DNA from 2 places in the Exiguobacterium sp. s191 genome. Region 2 is predicted to be linked to the other one. Evidence: a T-box and tRNA genes for the amino acid it is inferred to sense, from the RefSeq annotation. Region 2 holds a T-box; the other holds one or more tRNA genes.
What was found. The T-box of region 2 lies ahead of leuS (leucine--tRNA ligase). A T-box ahead of a tRNA ligase gene usually reads a tRNA of that ligase, here a tRNA-Leu.
Positions count from the first base shown of each region.

Region 1: it has a tRNA-Leu gene. The T-box ahead of leuS (leucine--tRNA ligase) is inferred to sense a tRNA for this amino acid. The anticodon was not compared.

Region 1 covers NZ_JACSNC010000001.1:1,080,175-1,088,754, reverse strand. Annotated here, with positions in the region: gene KNQ09_RS05910 (hypothetical protein) at 1-15, opposite strand, end outside; gene KNQ09_RS05905 (S66 family peptidase) at 64-1,074, shown strand; gene KNQ09_RS05900 (hypothetical protein) at 1,090-1,431, shown strand; gene KNQ09_RS05895 (alpha/beta hydrolase) at 1,453-2,385, shown strand; tRNA gene KNQ09_RS05890 (tRNA-Leu) at 2,428-2,511, shown strand; gene KNQ09_RS05885 (transporter substrate-binding domain-containing protein) at 2,714-3,481, shown strand; gene KNQ09_RS05880 (amino acid ABC transporter permease) at 3,513-4,157, shown strand; gene KNQ09_RS05875 (amino acid ABC transporter ATP-binding protein) at 4,154-4,882, shown strand; gene KNQ09_RS05870 (2-oxoglutarate dehydrogenase E1 component) at 5,195-8,035, shown strand; gene odhB (2-oxoglutarate dehydrogenase complex dihydrolipoyllysine-residue succinyltransferase) at 8,071-8,580, shown strand, end outside.
Region 2 covers NZ_JACSNC010000001.1:1,701,848-1,710,427, reverse strand. Annotated here, with positions in the region: gene mnmM (tRNA 5-(aminomethyl)-2-thiouridylate-methyltransferase MnmM) at 200-799, opposite strand; gene KNQ09_RS09055 (MDR family MFS transporter) at 953-2,131, shown strand; gene KNQ09_RS09050 (peptidoglycan bridge formation glycyltransferase FemA/FemB family protein) at 2,315-3,349, shown strand; gene KNQ09_RS09045 (HAD family hydrolase) at 3,444-4,088, shown strand; T-box leader at 4,127-4,349, shown strand; gene leuS (leucine--tRNA ligase) at 4,396-6,801, shown strand; gene KNQ09_RS09035 (hypothetical protein) at 6,933-7,910, shown strand; gene KNQ09_RS09030 (BaiN/RdsA family NAD(P)/FAD-dependent oxidoreductase) at 7,970-8,580, opposite strand, start outside.

The sequences.
Region 1 (8,580 bases), 620 kb from region 2:
GTATAATGAACTCATATTTTGACGAGAAGATAGTTTCACACTATGACATTATAGGGGGTCACCATGAAATATCCATTTTTAGGTTGGACAGGTCAAACGATCGGAGTGACGGCGCCCTCCTCCGGATTACGTGAACAGCAACAGGAATGGGTCGAACAAGCAGTTGAACAGGTACAAGCACGGCAAATGAACGTCCGTTTAGGCGAAACGATTTGGTCGCATCAACTTGCTGAGAGTGCACCGGTCAAACAACGGGCGGAGGAATTGAATCACATGATGACGGATGAGACGATTGATGCCGTCATCCCGCCATTTGGTGGGGAACGCGCCATTGATCTTTTACCCGAGTTGACGCTAGCTACTTACCAAACAAAATGGTTGCTTGGCTATTCCGATATCAGTACGTTATTGCTCAGTCTGACGCTTCAGACGGGAATCGCGACAGCACATGGTCCGAATTTCGTTGAGCTTCGGAGTGAAGAATGGGACGAGACGACAAGTGCCTGGCGACGGGTGCTCGCGACGCCAACTGGAGGAACCGTCACACAATGGGCTTCCGATCGTTATCAACCCGAGTGGACTGATGAAGAACGTCCAACAGGTTCGTTATTTCAGCTAACGGAAGCGACGGAATGGAAAGCACTTGATGAGCGAACAGAAGTGGCTGGACGGTTACTTGGTGGGTGTCTGGAGACGATTCGCCATCTGATTGGGACACCGTATGGAGATGTGCAGCGTTTCCAGCGTGAAGAGATCAACGGAGAACCGATACTCTGGTACTTTGAGGTGTCTGAAGCGAATTCTGCAGAGGTACACCGGACGCTGCGACAAATGGCGTATGCTGGGTGGTTCGACCATGCGGCTGGCTTTTTATTTGGCCGTACGTCTGCAAGGATTATAGAAGATCTGACATGGCTAGACGTATATCAATATCTCGCGGATGAGACGGGCTTACCAGTCTTATATGATCTTGACATCGGTCATCAACCGCCACAGTTGACGTTAATCAATGGAGCGACGGGGACGGTTCGTATTCAAGGGAAAGATTCACGAATCGATCTGACGTTCAACTAAAAAGGAGAGCACGCAATGGCACGTCGTAAGTTTCAAGCATTAGGCGTTTATAAACGCGTCCATATCAATCCGGAGACACGTCGAATGACGTTACCGGAACCATTTTACGATGCACTTCGTCTAGAAGATGAATTGCTGATTGCACAAGTCGGAGATGTTCTCGTCATGCGACGTCCGGGGGAGGTCGTCGAGACAGAAACGGAATTATTGAGCGAACTCGTAGAAGATGGATTCACGGGTACAGAGCTTGTCCAGGAATTTGCCTACCGGCGTCAGCAACAAGAACAACGATTACGTCAACAAGTCTTGCAGGATGAAGAGGATGACCATGCTGCTCAACTGAAGATCGAGCTATAACGGAAAGAAGGAGTGGGGCAGATGCGTCGCAGAACAAAAATTGGAATCGGAGTCATCGGATCCGGATTAGTAGCAGCGAGTTATTATTTTTATGAGATGGCAATCGCCACGAATCCAAAGCCATTCTTATCGAATAATCGAGATTTAAGTGACGAGATGGTCCGATTGATGCAACCTGGTCAGACGTGGATCAAGGAGCAACCGCTTGAGCGGATCGAGATTGAAGCGAAAGACGGTTTAACGTTACGCGGGCATTTTCTTCCGTCACCTGTTCCGTCAGATCGGATCGTCATTCTCGTGCACGGGTACGGAGGCGTCGGAACGGATTTAGCCGGATTCGCCTATCTGTACCATCAGGCCGGTTTCCATGTCATGATGCCCGATAATCGTGGACACGGAATGAGTGACGGTCACTATATCGGATTCGGATGGCATGATCGGGAAGATTGTCTCAGTTGGTCGAACTATCTGATTGAACGGATCGGACAGGATGCGAAACTGTTCTTGCATGGGGTGTCGATGGGAGGGGCGACCGTATTGATGACGAGTGGCGAACAACTCCCACCACAAATCAAAGGAATCATTTCTGATTGTGCCTATACGTCCGTCAATGCTGTCCTTGCGTATCAGATGAAGCGGATGTATCGACTACCACACTTTCCGTTCTTAGGCATGACGAGCGTATTGACGAAGCTAAAGGCAGGTTATACGTTCCGTGAAGCATCAGCGTTGAAACAAGTCAAAAAAGCACAGGTACCGATTTTGTTCATCCATGGTGGGGCGGATACGTTTGTACCGACAGATATGGTATATGAGCTGTATGAAGCTTGTCCAACGGAAAAAGAGCTCGTCGTCATTCCAAATGCCGCTCACGCGATGGCCTATTTTGAGGATCCGGCATTGTATGATGATGTCGTCGAGAAGTTCGTTCGCAACATCTTGCGAAATGATTGACAACTCAGTTCGTTACCCGCTATATTAATATCATAAATCAACGTCGTCGTGGCGGAACTGGTAGACGCGCTAGACTCAGAATCTAGTGGTGGCAACACCGTGGAGGTTCAAGTCCTCTCGGCGGCATAAATGATTGAAGGAGGCAATCCCAGCAAGGGGTTGCCTTCTTTTTTGTTGCTGAATAGAAAACGATTACAACGAATAAAAATTCAGAAATATTTATCTTTTTAGAATTTTTCTGGTAAAATACGTTTTAAAGAGGGTACTCTTCAGGGAAAGTACTAAGTGAAGTAGACAATCTTTAACACATAGGAGAGGGGAAACAAACATGAAAAAAGGGAGTATCTTGCTAGCGCTCTTGATGAGCTGTGTTCTCGTACTTGGTGCATGTAGCATCGGTTCGAAAGAAGAAGAGTCGTCTGAAGGAAAGACTTATAAGGTCGGCATTGACGTCACGTATCCACCATTCGAATATAAAGACGGGGATACGTACAAAGGAATCGACATCGATCTCATGAAAGCAATCGCGAAAGATCAGAACTTCAAGATTCAATTTGAAGCGATGGACTTTAGCGGCATTATTCCGGCACTTCAAGCAAATCAATTGGACGTTGCCATTGCTGGTATGAGTATTACGCCAGAACGGAAGAAAGTCGTCACATTCTCGGATCCATACTTCAAAGCTGGTCTTATTCTAGTCGTCAAAGAAGATGAGAATGGTATTAAATCCGTCAACGATTTAAAAGGGAAAAAAGTAGCCGTCAAAAAGGGAACGACGGGTGCGAAATATGCAACGGATAACGCAGACAAACTGGGATTCACGGTCACACAGTTCAATGACAGTCCAGCGATGTTCCAAGAAGTGAAGAACGGTAACGCTGCTGCTTTGATTGAAGATTATCCTGTCATCTCATATGCAAACAAACAACAAAACCTTGGATTAAAACTTGTCGGAGACCGTCTCAACGGGGACAACTACGGAATCGCTGTCTTAAAAGGTGAGAACGAGGATCTGATGAAGAAAATCAACAAAGGACTTGCGAATCTGAAAGAAAACGGTGAATACGATAAAATCGTTGACACGTATCTGAAATAAGTCGCAAGGCGATAAGGGAGTGGGATAGCCAATGGAAGTGGTCAAAACCGCATTTCCATTTTTCTTGGAAGGGCTTCAAGTCACATTGTATATTTTCATCATCGCGGTCATCGTCGGCTTTCTGATTGGCTTAGTCGTCGCATTGATGCGGTTATCACCATCAAAAATCTTAAACGGGATCGCAATTGTCTATATTGATGTCATTCGCGGAACGCCGTTCATCGTTCAGTTATTCTTCATCTATTTTGGACTCAATTCGCTCGAATGGTTATCGATGGACCGGATGTATGCAGGGATACTGACGGTCGCAATCAATGCCGGTGCTTATTTTGCGGAGATCATTCGAGCTGGTATCCAGTCGATTGATAAAGGACAAACAGAAGCTGCGCGTTCACTCGGGATGACAGGGCGTCAAACGATGGTACAGATCATCTTACCGCAAGCATTCCGACGGATGTTACCAACGATTACGAACCAATCGATCATCAGCTTAAAAGATACATCGTTGTTGTCGATTATCGGGATCGCTGACTTGACACAACAAGGTCAAGTGCAGCAGTCAACGACGTTTGAACCATTCATCGTCTGGTCCGTCGTCGGATTGATGTACTTCGTCATCATTTATCTCTTGTCCTTAGTGGCGAAGTTCTTGGAACGGAGGTTTACATTACGATGAGTATCATAGAAGTAAAGAATCTAAAGAAATCATTCGGTTCGAATGAAGTCTTAAAAGACATCAACGTCTCGATTGCCGAAAAAGAAGTCGTTTGTGTCATCGGTCCGTCGGGATCTGGGAAAAGTACGTTTTTACGCTGTTTGAATCGATTGGAAGAGATTACAGGTGGTACCGTCATCGTCGATGATTTCGATATTACGAGTCCAAAGGTCGATATCAACAAGGTCCGGGAAGAAGTCGGGATGGTCTTTCAACATTTTAATCTCTTCCCGCATAAGACCGTGCTAGAAAACGTCACGCTTGCACCGATCAAAGTGCGTAAATCGGATAAAGAACAGGCGAAACAGCGGGCACTTGAACTACTCGATAAAGTCGGATTACGTGAAAAAGCGGATAATTATCCAGGTGAATTATCTGGGGGGCAAAAACAGCGGGTCGCAATTGCCCGCGCGCTTGCAATGAATCCGAAAATCATGTTATTTGATGAGCCGACGTCAGCGCTCGACCCGGAAATGGTCGGTGACGTGCTTGCCGTCATGAAACAACTTGCCCTTGAAGGCATGACGATGGTCGTCGTGACCCATGAGATGGGATTTGCTCGTGAGGTCGGAGATCGCGTCTTATTCATGGATGGTGGCTATATCGTCGAAGAGAACGTACCACAAGCATTGTTTGATTCTCCACAACACGAACGGACGCAATCGTTCCTTAGTAAAGTCTTATGATGAAACCGGCGTATCTAAATTCGGATACGCCGGTTTTTTAACGAATCATAAATAACTGGCTAAGCGCTCATAAGAAAAACTTATACATTTAAGCGTGAGAATTTGGGAATTCGAAATGCACACACAGGAAAAGAGTAGTAATATAGTAACGAAGGCACTTTCATGGAAGAATGACACGTTCATTCCTTCTCATGAAGTTCAGCGTTTTATTCATGCAATTCCTTTTGAAAGCGCTAACAGGTAGAGGGCTGGAAACACATCGAGTATCCACTGGATGTGTGGGGAGAAATATAGAAACGGGGGGAACCGTACATGGCAGGCCACGAGCAAGATCAACAAGCATTCTATGGACCAAACCTTGGCTACATCATTGAATTGTACGAGCGTTTTTTAGAAGACAAGACATCCGTTGATGAGGAGACACGTGCTTATTTCGAAGAGCATGGTGCACCCGTGACGGAACCAGTCGTACCGATGCAAGTCGAGACAGGAGATTTCGAAAAATATCTTGCGGCGAATCGTTTAGCGGAACAAATTCGTGCAAAAGGACATCTTGCGGCGGATATCTATCCGCTGAAGGACCATCCGCGAGAAACAGGATTATTCGAATTGAGTCAGTACGGATTGACAGAGGCAGATCTTCGAAAAATGCCAGTCTCACTCGTCTGTCCTGAACCACCAACTGGTGTACAGGACGCGTTTGAAGGCATCGAACATTTAAAAGCGCAGTACACGGGAGCAGCCGCAGTTGAGTTCCAGCATGTCGACGATCTCGATGAAAAGAAATGGCTCCGACAGAAAATCGAGCAAGGTGCTTTGACGGCGACGCTAGACGCTGAACAAAAGAAACAGTTGTTCAAACGCTTAGCTGAAACGGACCTCTTCGAAAAATACTTGCACAAAACATATGTCGGTCAAAAACGCTTCTCGATTGAAGGACTTGACGCGATGGTGCCATTGCTCGACACGATCGTCGGACACCTCATCTCGAATGGGTCGGAGACGATCAATATCGGAATGGCACACCGTGGACGGTTGAACGTTTTGGCGCACGTACTTGGGAAGCCATATGAAATGATCTTTGCTGAGTTCCAGCATGCACCGAACCACGACCTCGTACCATCTGAAGGATCGATCGGGATCACGTACGGTTGGACGGGCGACGTGAAGTATCACCTCGGTTTAAACCGAAAACTCGAGCAAGAGACACGTAACGTGCGGATGACGCTTGCGAACAATCCGTCGCATCTTGAGTTCGTTGACCCAGTCGTCGAAGGCTTCACACGTGCGGCACAAGATGATCGCTCACAAAAAGGTGCACCACGCCAAGAGCAAGCGGCTGCTGCTGCAATCCTGATACACGGTGATGCTGCGTTCCCAGGTCAAGGAATCGTTGCTGAAACATTAAATTTAGCGAACCTCAAAGGATATAACACCGGTGGAACGATTCACATCATCGCGAACAACACGATCGGCTTCACGACGGAGCCGACGGACTCCCGTTCGACGCGCTACTCAAGTGACCTGGCTAAGGGTTACGAGATCCCAGTCTTCCACGTCAACGCGGATGAGCCGGAAAGCTGTCTCGCAGTCGCTTTGCTCGCGAGCGAGTACCGGGCAACGTTTAAGAAGGATGTCATGATTGATTTAATCGGATATCGTCGTTTTGGTCATAACGAAATGGATGAACCGATGAATACGAACCCGGTCTTATACGATTTGATTCATAAACATGATCCAATTCGTGTCTTGTACGGGAAAACGCTTGTCGCGAACGGGGATGCGACAGCTGACGAAATTCAATCGATTGAAACGTCGATCAATGATCAAATGAAAGCGGCTCGTGAAAAAGTACCGAACGCGGAGAAAGAGTATGGTGGGGTCATGCCGGACGTCGTCTTTAAAGGCGTTCCGACGATTGAGACAGGGGTCTCGATTGAAACATTGACGGCGTACAACGAAGAATTGTTACAGTGGCCGGATGGCTTCCAAGTGTTCCATAAACTTGAGAAGGTCCTGAAGCGCCGGACGGATGCGTTCTCGACAAAGAACGGAATTGACTGGGGACATGCCGAAACATTGGCGTTTGCTTCGATTCTCTCAGATGGAACACCAATCCGCTTGAGCGGTCAAGATTCTGAACGAGGAACGTTCGCACAACGGAACATTAATCTTCATGATGTGAAAACAGGAGAAGGCTTCTCGCCACTCCATGCCTTATCAACGGCAACTGCATCATTCTCGGTCTACAACAGTCCGTTGTCTGAAGCAGGTGTACTTGGTTTTGAATACGGTTATAACGTCTTCGCTCCGGAAACGCTCGTATTATGGGAAGCGCAATATGGGGACTTTGCGAACTCAGGTCAAGTCATCTTCGACCAGTTCATCTCAGCTAGCCGAGCGAAATGGGGACAAACATCAGGTCTCGTCATGTTGCTTCCGCATGGTTATGAAGGGCAAGGACCAGAACACTCGAGTGGTCGTTTAGAACGCTTCTTGACGTTATCGGGTGAGAAAAACTGGACGGTCGCGAACGTATCGAGTGCTGCCCAGTACTTCCATTTATTGCGCCGACAAGCAGCGATTCTCGGAAAAGAGGAAGTCCGACCGCTCGTCGTCATGACGCCGAAGAGTCTCTTGCGTCATCCGCTTGCAACATCGGATGTCTCTGAGTTGACGGAAGGTAGTTTCCAACGTGTCATCGAACAGTCAGGGCTCGGAGAAGCGCCAGATCGTGTCAAACGTCTTGTGTTCTGTTCTGGTAAGATGGCAATCGACCTAGCTGAAGCCGTTTCGAAATCAGATGAGAATCTCGATTGGCTACAAATCGTCCGGGTCGAGGAGTTGTATCCATTCCCGGCAAAAGCCTTAAAAGAAGTCATCGCGCGCTATGAATCCGTCGAAGAGATGGTCTGGGTGCAAGAAGAACCGAAAAACATGGGGGCGTGGTCCTTCATGGAACCTCGACTTGAGACAGTCGCACCGAATGGTATCCAAACCGTCCGTTACATCGGTCGTCGTCGTCGTTCCAGTACAGCAGAAGGTGACCCGTCAGGTCATAAAGTAGAGCAGGCACGTATCATCAATGATGCACTCACATCGACTGCTTCTACTCCAACAGCACCATCACACGTATCAAATCACACATCATAACTTAAGATAGAATCGAGTCATAGGGGGAGAATACGATGGAAATCAAAGTACCAGAACTTGCCGAATCAATTACAGAAGGAACGGTGGCGTCTTGGTTAAAACAACCAGGTGATCACGTGGAAAAAGGGGAAGCCATCGTTGAGCTCGAGACAGATAAGGTCAACATCGAAGTACCGTCAGATGAAGCTGGTACGTTGACGGAGGTGATGGCTGCTGAAGGAGATACAGTCCGCGTCGGGGAAACGATTGCTGTCATCTCTGCTGGTGGCGAGGCTCCAAAACCGGCTGCGGCAGAAACAGTACAAGAAACTCCAAAAGAGACACCTAAAGCAGAAGAAAAAGCGGAACAACCGGTGGCTGCAGCAGCGACTGAAAGTACATCTGTTGCGGATCGTCCGATTGCTTCACCTGCTGCCCGTAAACTGGCTCGTGAAAAAGGAATTGATTTAGCACAAGTGGCAACGCAAGATCCGCTCGGTCGGATTCGCGTGCAAGACGTCGCGACGTTTGAAGTAGCACCACGTGAGCAAGCAAAACCGGCTCCT
Region 2 (8,580 bases):
GAAGGATTGCGCTTTTTTGTTCGTCTCGCATCGTTTTCCAAGGACAAGCATCGCGCCGCTTCGCTGCAGGGTCGCTCTGGCTTGTGTCTCGCCTGAGGAAAGGGCGTGAAAAGGCGCGTCATTTTTTTGGCGTCAGCCCTTTTGTCTACAATCTGAAAAGTGATGCCTCTAAAAAAGGGCATCACTTTTTTGTGTCCCATCATCCTCGTACTTTTTTCTCGATCGCGATGATGAACGGGGGATGATTTTGTTGATTCAAGAAACGGTACTGGAGAACGGCATAATCTTGCTGATCAAGGGCTGTGACGTAATCGAGGACAGCGTCGCGTTCCCGTTTTCCTTCCAGGTGACCGTGATAGACGACGAGGACGACAAGACCGCCGGGAGCGAGGACCGGGAGGAGGGCATCGAGTGCTTCGAGCGTCTCTTCTCCTGTCGTCGTGATTGATTTGTCGCTTCCAGGCAGGTATCCGAGATTGAAGACACCGGCGCGGACAGGACGTTGTTCGTCCGAAAGACGGGCACCGACATGGATGTGGCTTTCATGATAAAGGTCGACGCGTGCTAACATTCCGGCTTCGTCGAGACGTCGCGTCGATTCCTCGATGGCTTGTGCCTGGACGTCGAACGCAAGAACCCTTCCTTCTGGACCGACGCGTTCTGCTAAAAACTGTGTATCATGTCCATTTCCGGCAGTCATATCGACGACGCAGTCTCCGGGTTCGATAACGGACTCGAGTAATTGTTTCGTATAAGATAGTACACGGGCAAGTGACATGGCATAGACTCCTGTTCCTATAGTCTGTTTTTCTAGTAATGGTTCAGTATGTGCAAGATTCTTTCTGCATTATATCATTTTTTGATTCGTTGACGAAAAGCGAAGTGGCTTGACAGTTAGGGGACGGATTGCGTAAAGTGGCAAGGTTGAGAATGAAATAGGAGGACCACAGGTATGCCAAAATTACCAAAAGCGGTCTGGATCCTCGTCCTTGCGATGGCCATCAATACGACGGGATCCTCTTTTTTATGGCCGTTTAATACATTATATATTCATGAATATTTAGGAGAGTCGATGACAAAAGCAGGGATGGCATTGTTCGTCAACTCGGCCTTAGCAATCGTCGGAAACTACTTAGGTGGAAAAGCGTTTGACCGTCTCGGTGGCAAGAAGACGCTTGTCATCAGTGTCATCGGACTTGTCCTGTCTTCCGTCGGCTTGTTGCTATTTCATCAGACGTACCTCGGATACGTCGCGATGCTTGGATTGATTGGATTCGTCGGTGGGATGGTTTTTCCGACGATCTACGCGATGACGGGTGTCATCTGGCCGGAAGGCGGGCGCCGTGCCTTTAATGCGATCTATGTCGCACAAAACGTCGGTGTAGCGCTCGGGACAGCAGTCAGTGGTCAAATCGCTGCCTTTTCGATTCAGTACATCTTCATCGCCAATCTCGTCCTCTACATCGCCTTTGCCATCATTTTGTTCGTTGGTTTGTCCTGGATTCAGGCACCGGCGCGGATGCATGCGGCGCATGACGAAATCGAAACGACACGCACACCCCTTGCACGCGGTGCGGCACGGACGATGTTGCTCGTCTCGATTGGTTATGCCTTACTTTGGTTCGTTTATGTGCAATGGCAAGGAACCTTTGCCGTACACACGAAATCGCTCGGTGTCACGATTTCCGAGTACTCGATTCTTTGGACGATCAACGGAGCACTCATCGTGTTCGCACAACCTTTACTAACACCAATTCTTCGTTGGTTTGGAGATGACTTAAAGCGACAATTGATGACCGGTACAGGAATCTTCCTCTTGTCTTATCTGATCGTTCCGTTCGCAGGCGGCTTCAAGATGTTCCTCGTCGCGATGATCATCCTGACGATTGGTGAGATGTTCATCTGGCCAGCAGTTCCTGCTATGGCAGCGAGACTCGCGCCGATCGGAAAAGAAGGAGAATTCCAAGGGTACGTCAATATTGCTGCTTCAGCGGGGCGGATGATCAGTCCGACCGTTGGAGGGTTGATCTACGATGTATCAGGTATGTCAGCGGTCTTCTTGACATTAATTGGATTGATTCTGTTAGCGGGCGTCGTCTTCCTTCGTGCTATTCCAAAAATCACATCATGAGCATCATCTGTAAGACAGCGGACATTATGACCGCTGTCTTTTGTTACGTCATTCGTTAGAAAATCATAAAATAAACATTTAATAATATGGAATATTTCGGCAAAGAAACGGGTACTTTCTAATCAAGAACTTGAAAAAGAAAGGTCATATGAACGTTGCTTCTTTTTGACTGGAGGTGCACGAATGGAAAGGTGTCAATTCATCACAGATGCCGCAACTTGGACGACACACGTACAGCAACAGCCTCTTGATATCTTCTACAGTCACCAATACGTCACGCTCAACGCTAGACCGTCTGAGCAAGCGGTGCTATTCCGTTATGAAGGTGATGCAGGAACCCTGTTCTATCCCTTTTTGAAGCGCCGGATTTTTGATACGCCTTATTCGGATCTCATCACGCCGTATGGCTATGGTGGACCGGAAATCATCGGTCAACTGACTGCGACTGAAATGCAGCATGCACGCTTATTGTTTGAAAGATGGGCAGAGCGAGAAGCGATCGTCTCGGAAATGATTCGCTTTAATCCATTGACGGGTAATGAACGCTTCATGCGGGATTGGACGAAAGTCTCCTTCATCCGTCATACAACGAGTATCGATTTACGACCTTCACTAGAGGACATCATGCAGACATTTCATAAGAAGACAAGAAGTATGATTCGCAAGTCGCTTGCCTCTCCTTTAACCGTTAGAACAGGAACACGAGACGACCTACCTGTCTTTGTAGCGTTGTATCATGAAACAATGGACCGAAAGAATGCTTCGGCTCATTACTATTTTACGGACAGTTATTTTGAACAATTATTTGAAGCAAATCCACTCTGTGAGCCATTGTTACTGATTGCGGAAATCGACGGAGAACCTGTTGGTGGATACTTCGTATTGCTCGGAAAAGAATATGCCCACGGTCATTTGATTGGTTGTAAGCGGGACGAAGCGAAGATGTTCCCGAATCAGCGACTCGAGTACGAAGCGATTCTTCAGGCGAAAGCACGCGGTCTCGTCGAACAACATCTCGGGGGTGGATATCAAGAACGGGATAGTCTCTTTGAGAGTAAATGCCGTTACACCGGGTATCGTTTATTTGAGTATCATCAAGGAAAATCGATTCTTCAACCAGCCGTATACGATCAGTTATGTATACGATACGGGTCAGATGCTGATTCAGATTATTTTCCGGCTTACCGACAAACCAGTGTCCAAATGGCGACAAGTTAAACAGTAACTAAATGAAGAAGGCGAAACGACTACATCGTGTAGTCGTTTTTTTGATATGCTGAAATCATGATAGATCAATTAAGGGGGATGTGTCTTGAAAAAACGAGGTCTTATTTTTGATATGGATGGGGTCATCTTAGATAGTGAAATCCGCTACTTTGAGGTCCATCAGCAAATGTTCAAAACGTTATCGATTCCGCTCGATCCAGTTCAGTATGCGACGTTCATGGGAAAAACAGGAGATGAGATGTGGGAAGAACTTGTCGCGCAACACGACCTTCCAGAAACAGCGAGTGCGTTACTTGAGGAAGAACATCGCTTGTTTCAAATTCATGCAAAACCGGAGGAGTGTGGGTTAAAAGAGGGAGTCAGACAAGTCATTGAACAAGCGGCGTCTCTTGATTACGATATCGGGATCGCCTCCTCGAGTTCGCTTCAAAAAATCGAACGCGTCATCCGTCATTATGAGCTTCCAATCACACATTACGTCAGTGGGGAAGAAGTCGTGCGTTCAAAGCCTGATCCTGCGATTTTTCATCTTGCAGCATCACGAATCGGGCACGCACCTGAAGATTGTCTCGTCATTGAAGACGCTGCGAACGGGATGATCGGCGCTAAAGCAGCAGGTATGGAAGTGATTGCGCTTCTCGATGATCGGATGCCGATGCAACGTCTAGAACAAGCGGATCATGTAGCGCGATCGCATGCAGAAATCGAGGAAATTTTACGGAAGCGTTGACGCTTGAGGAAGAAACAGATTACACTAGGAAAAGATAGTCAATTGCATGGAACTGAAGTAGTAGGGGAAAGGTGCCGTCAAGAGAGCTGGTGGAAGGTGCGAACCAGTCGGTAACAACCGTGAACTCGTCAGGGAGCACGATTCGTGAAGTCGTAGTAGCGAATCCGGTCTTTCACACCGTTATCCGTGAATCAAGCGGTCTGTCATAGACAGACAACGTGGGTGGTACCGCGGAAGCCAAACCGGTCTTTCGTCCCTATTCCTAGGGACGGAGGACCGGTTTTTTTAGATTAGAGGAGGAAAAGACATGCCGTACAATCATCGCGAAATCGAACTAAAATGGCAGGCGCGTTGGGATCAAGAAAACGCCTTCGTCACGACAGAAGATCCAGAAAAAGAAGGGTTTTATGCCCTTGATATGTTCCCGTATCCGTCAGGTGCCGGACTTCACGTCGGTCATCCGGAAGGCTACACAGCAACCGACATCCTCGCACGGATGAAACGGATGCAAGGATACAACGTCTTGCACCCGATGGGATGGGATGCGTTCGGATTACCAGCAGAACAATACGCCCTCGATACAGGGAATGACCCACGTGAATTCACAGCGAAAAACATCGAGACGTTCAAGCGTCAGTTGAAAGAACTTGGATTCTCCTATGACTGGGATCGTGAAATCAACACGACAGATCCGAAGTACTACAAATGGACACAGTGGATCTTTACGAAGTTGTATGAAAAAGGACTTGCGTTCGTGGACGAAGTCGCGGTCAACTGGTGCCCAGCACTCGGAACCGTTCTTGCGAATGAAGAAGTCATCGACGGATTATCTGAACGCGGAAATCATCCGGTCGTGCGTGTCCCGATGCGTCAATGGGTCTTGAAAATCACGGAATATGCGGATCGTCTTCTTGAAGATCTCGATGACCTTGATTGGCCGGATTCTGTCAAAGAGATGCAACGGAACTGGATCGGAAAATCAGAAGGTGCTGAAATCGACTTCACGATTGATGGACACAAAAAACAAGTCACGGTCTTTACGACACGTCCGGACACAATTTTTGGTGCGACGTACCTCGTGCTTGCGCCGGAGCATCCATTCGTAGCTGACATCACGACAGCGGATCACAAGGAAGCCGTCGATACGTACATTTCGCAAGTCCAAACGAAGTCGGACCTCGAGCGGACGGATTTAGCGAAGGAAAAAACAGGCGTCTTCACGGGTGCTTTCGCCGTCAATCCAATCTCAGGTGATCGTCTTCCAATCTGGATCGCTGATTATGTCCTTGCTTCGTACGGAACGGGTGCAATCATGGCGGTCCCAGGACACGATGAGCGCGATCATGAATTCGCGAAACAATTCGACTTGCCAATCGTTGAAGTCGTCGCGGGTGGAAACGTTGATGAAGCAGCCTATACAGGAGAGGGCGAACACGTCAACTCGCATATGCTTGATGGTCTTGGAAAACAAGAAGCAATCGAGACGATGATTGCTGAACTCGAAACGAATCAAGTCGGACGTAAGAAAATCACGTATCGTCTCCGCGACTGGTTGTTCAGTCGTCAACGGTATTGGGGCGAGCCGATTCCAGTCGTTCATATGGAAGATGGTTCGATGAAGACGCTCAGTCAAGAGGAGTTACCGCTTGAACTTCCAATCATTCCGGAAATCAAACCGTCTGGTACAGGCGAATCACCACTTGCGCTTGCGGAAGACTGGTTGGATTACACGGATCCTGAAACAGGAATGAAAGGGCGTCGCGAGACGAATACGATGCCACAATGGGGCGGAAGCTGCTGGTACTATCTTCGTTTCATCGATCCGCACAATGAAGAGGCGATCGCGGATCCAGAAAAATTAAAATACTGGCTTCCAGTCGATATTTACATCGGTGGTGCGGAACACGCCGTTCTCCACTTGTTGTATGCGCGCTTCTGGCATAAAGTCTTGTATGATGCAGGCGTCGTACCAACAAAAGAACCATTCCAGAAGTTGTACAACCAAGGGATGATTCTTGGAGAGAACAACGAGAAGATGTCGAAATCACGCGGTAACGTCATTAATCCGGATGAAATCGTTAAATCGCATGGTGCGGATACGTTACGCTTGTACGAAATGTTCATGGGACCACTCGATGCATCAGTTGCCTGGTCTGAGAACGGTCTTGACGGGGCGCGTCGTTTCCTCGATCGTGTCTGGCGCTTGTTCGAACGGACAGCAGACATTCAAGACGTCACGGAAGTCGATGCTGACTTCGAGCGGACGTACCACCAGACGGTCAAGAAGGTCACGGAAGACTTCGCGAATATCCAGTTCAACACCGGAATTTCGCAACTCATGGTCTTCGTCAACGAAGCAAACAAACAGCCGGTTCTTCCGCGTCACTTCCTTCGTGGATTCATCCAATTGTTAACGCCAGTCGCACCACACCTTGGTGAAGAACTCTGGGAACAACTTGGATTTGAAGAGACATTGACGTATGCAGCATGGCCAACATTCGATGAATCGAAACTCGTCAGCGATACGATGGAATTCGTCATTCAAGTGAACGGAAAGGTTCGCTCGAAAATCGAAATCAACATCGATGCGACAAAAGAAGAAATCGAGGCACTTGCCTTTGCTGATGAAAAGACACAAGAATGGATCGGCGACAAAACAGTTCGTAAAGTCATCGTCGTACCGAAAAAATTAATCAATATCGTGACAAACTAAGCCATAGCCCCTTTCATTCGTTTGATGCGAATGGAGGGGGTTTCTTCATTTCCGTCGCAAGTCCGCTTTTTTTTTCAACGACCTTCTGCTACACTGAATCAGAAACCGAGAAAGAAAGGCGAGTACCATCAATGAAACGATCTTATATAGTCTATACAACGATTTTTGCTGTCGTTTCGGGGTTGATCCTTTGCGTACTGCTCGTCTTCTCGAAGCCGGAGACGTTGTCACGTATTCAAGAAACGTTCGCGAAAATCGAGACGCAATCAAAGCATCAGGCAGCCGTTAAACAGGTGCCACCGAAAACGCCTTCAGCTATTCCGAACCCGGAAGAGCCGTTAATCAAAAATGTCCAACACATGTTATATGATGATTCCATTGGTTCGTACCTCGTCGTCACAGACGATTATCGTTTCTTTGAAATCAGTGGAACCGGGGAACGCATCAACGCATCTTTCCAGTTAGAAGAAGGAAAGTTGTTGCTCGCTGGTCTAGACGGTATGACGCTGGTTGACGGGGAGACCGTCGCGTTACTGACGTCGAATCAGATTCTGGTCACGATTACGCGAAAAGACGGTGTCTGGAGCGAAGAAAAACGTGAAAAAGTACAAGGAACGACGATACGGGATAGTTTCCACGGTCTTGGATATGATACGAAGAAAAAAGAATTCTATACGATTAATCATATTCGAGCACTGGGACGAGTCGAGGTGACCTATTTCGCGATGAAAGAGGATAAGATCAAGATTGATCCTGACGCCTCGGAAAAGAAAAAACGTGCGTTGAAGAAAAAACAGAAACCACCTTATCTGTCAGTCATCAAACGCGAGAAGATTGAAGCGGCGAGTGGGATGCGAAGTGATGCGAAGAAATCGTTCGAGTCCGAGTTCCGTCCGATTGGTCTTGCTGAACGACAAGGTCGGATCTACACACTCGATTCAGAAGCGCTCTATCTCTATTCGATCGATCGAAAGGACAAAACGATCACGGGCGAGACAGCCAGTCCGAAAGTATATGGTTCGAAAGGGATTTTCGTGCAAGATAATGAGTTGTTCGCGTTAGTCGTCACGGATAAATTCTCAAGCCGATCGTTTACACCGATTGATTAAATCCTGACAGAACAAGACCCGATTCCTCTGCTAAGCAGAAGAATCGGGTCTTGTTCATATTAAAAGACAGTATCACGTGCCATCTCTGCGGCGTGACTACCGGCGCAATGACCCGTCACGAATGCAGCGGTGATGTTGTAACCACCTGTATAGCCGTGGATATCAAGAATCTCCCCGGCAAAGAATAATCGCTCGGCTTTTTTCGACATCATCGTCTTTGGATCAATCTCTTTGATCGAGACGCCACCACCCGTGACGAAAGCTTTATCAAAGTCGAGCGTTCCCGTTGCTTTAAGTGGGAATCGCTTTAATTTTTGCAAGAAGTCCGTCCAGTCCTGTTTCTTGACTTGTGTGCAGACTTCATCGCCAAAGCCGATTTGAGCAAATAGAAGTTCAAGCAGACGTTCCGGCACGAAGCCGCGGAGGGCATTGCGTACCGTTTTCTTAGGATTGGCTGCAAGCGCGGCTTGGAAGCGTTCTGTTAACGCACCGAGTGATTCGTCCGGGAAGAGATCGATTGATAAATGAACGATCGTCTCCTTCGAACGTTTGCGCTCCTTGATCGTGTACTGGCTACAGCGTAAAGCAATCGGACCGCTTAAACCAAAGTGTGTAAAGAGTAAGTCACCCGTGTGTGTTTTGATTGCTTTATCTTTTTTGCCGTGGACCG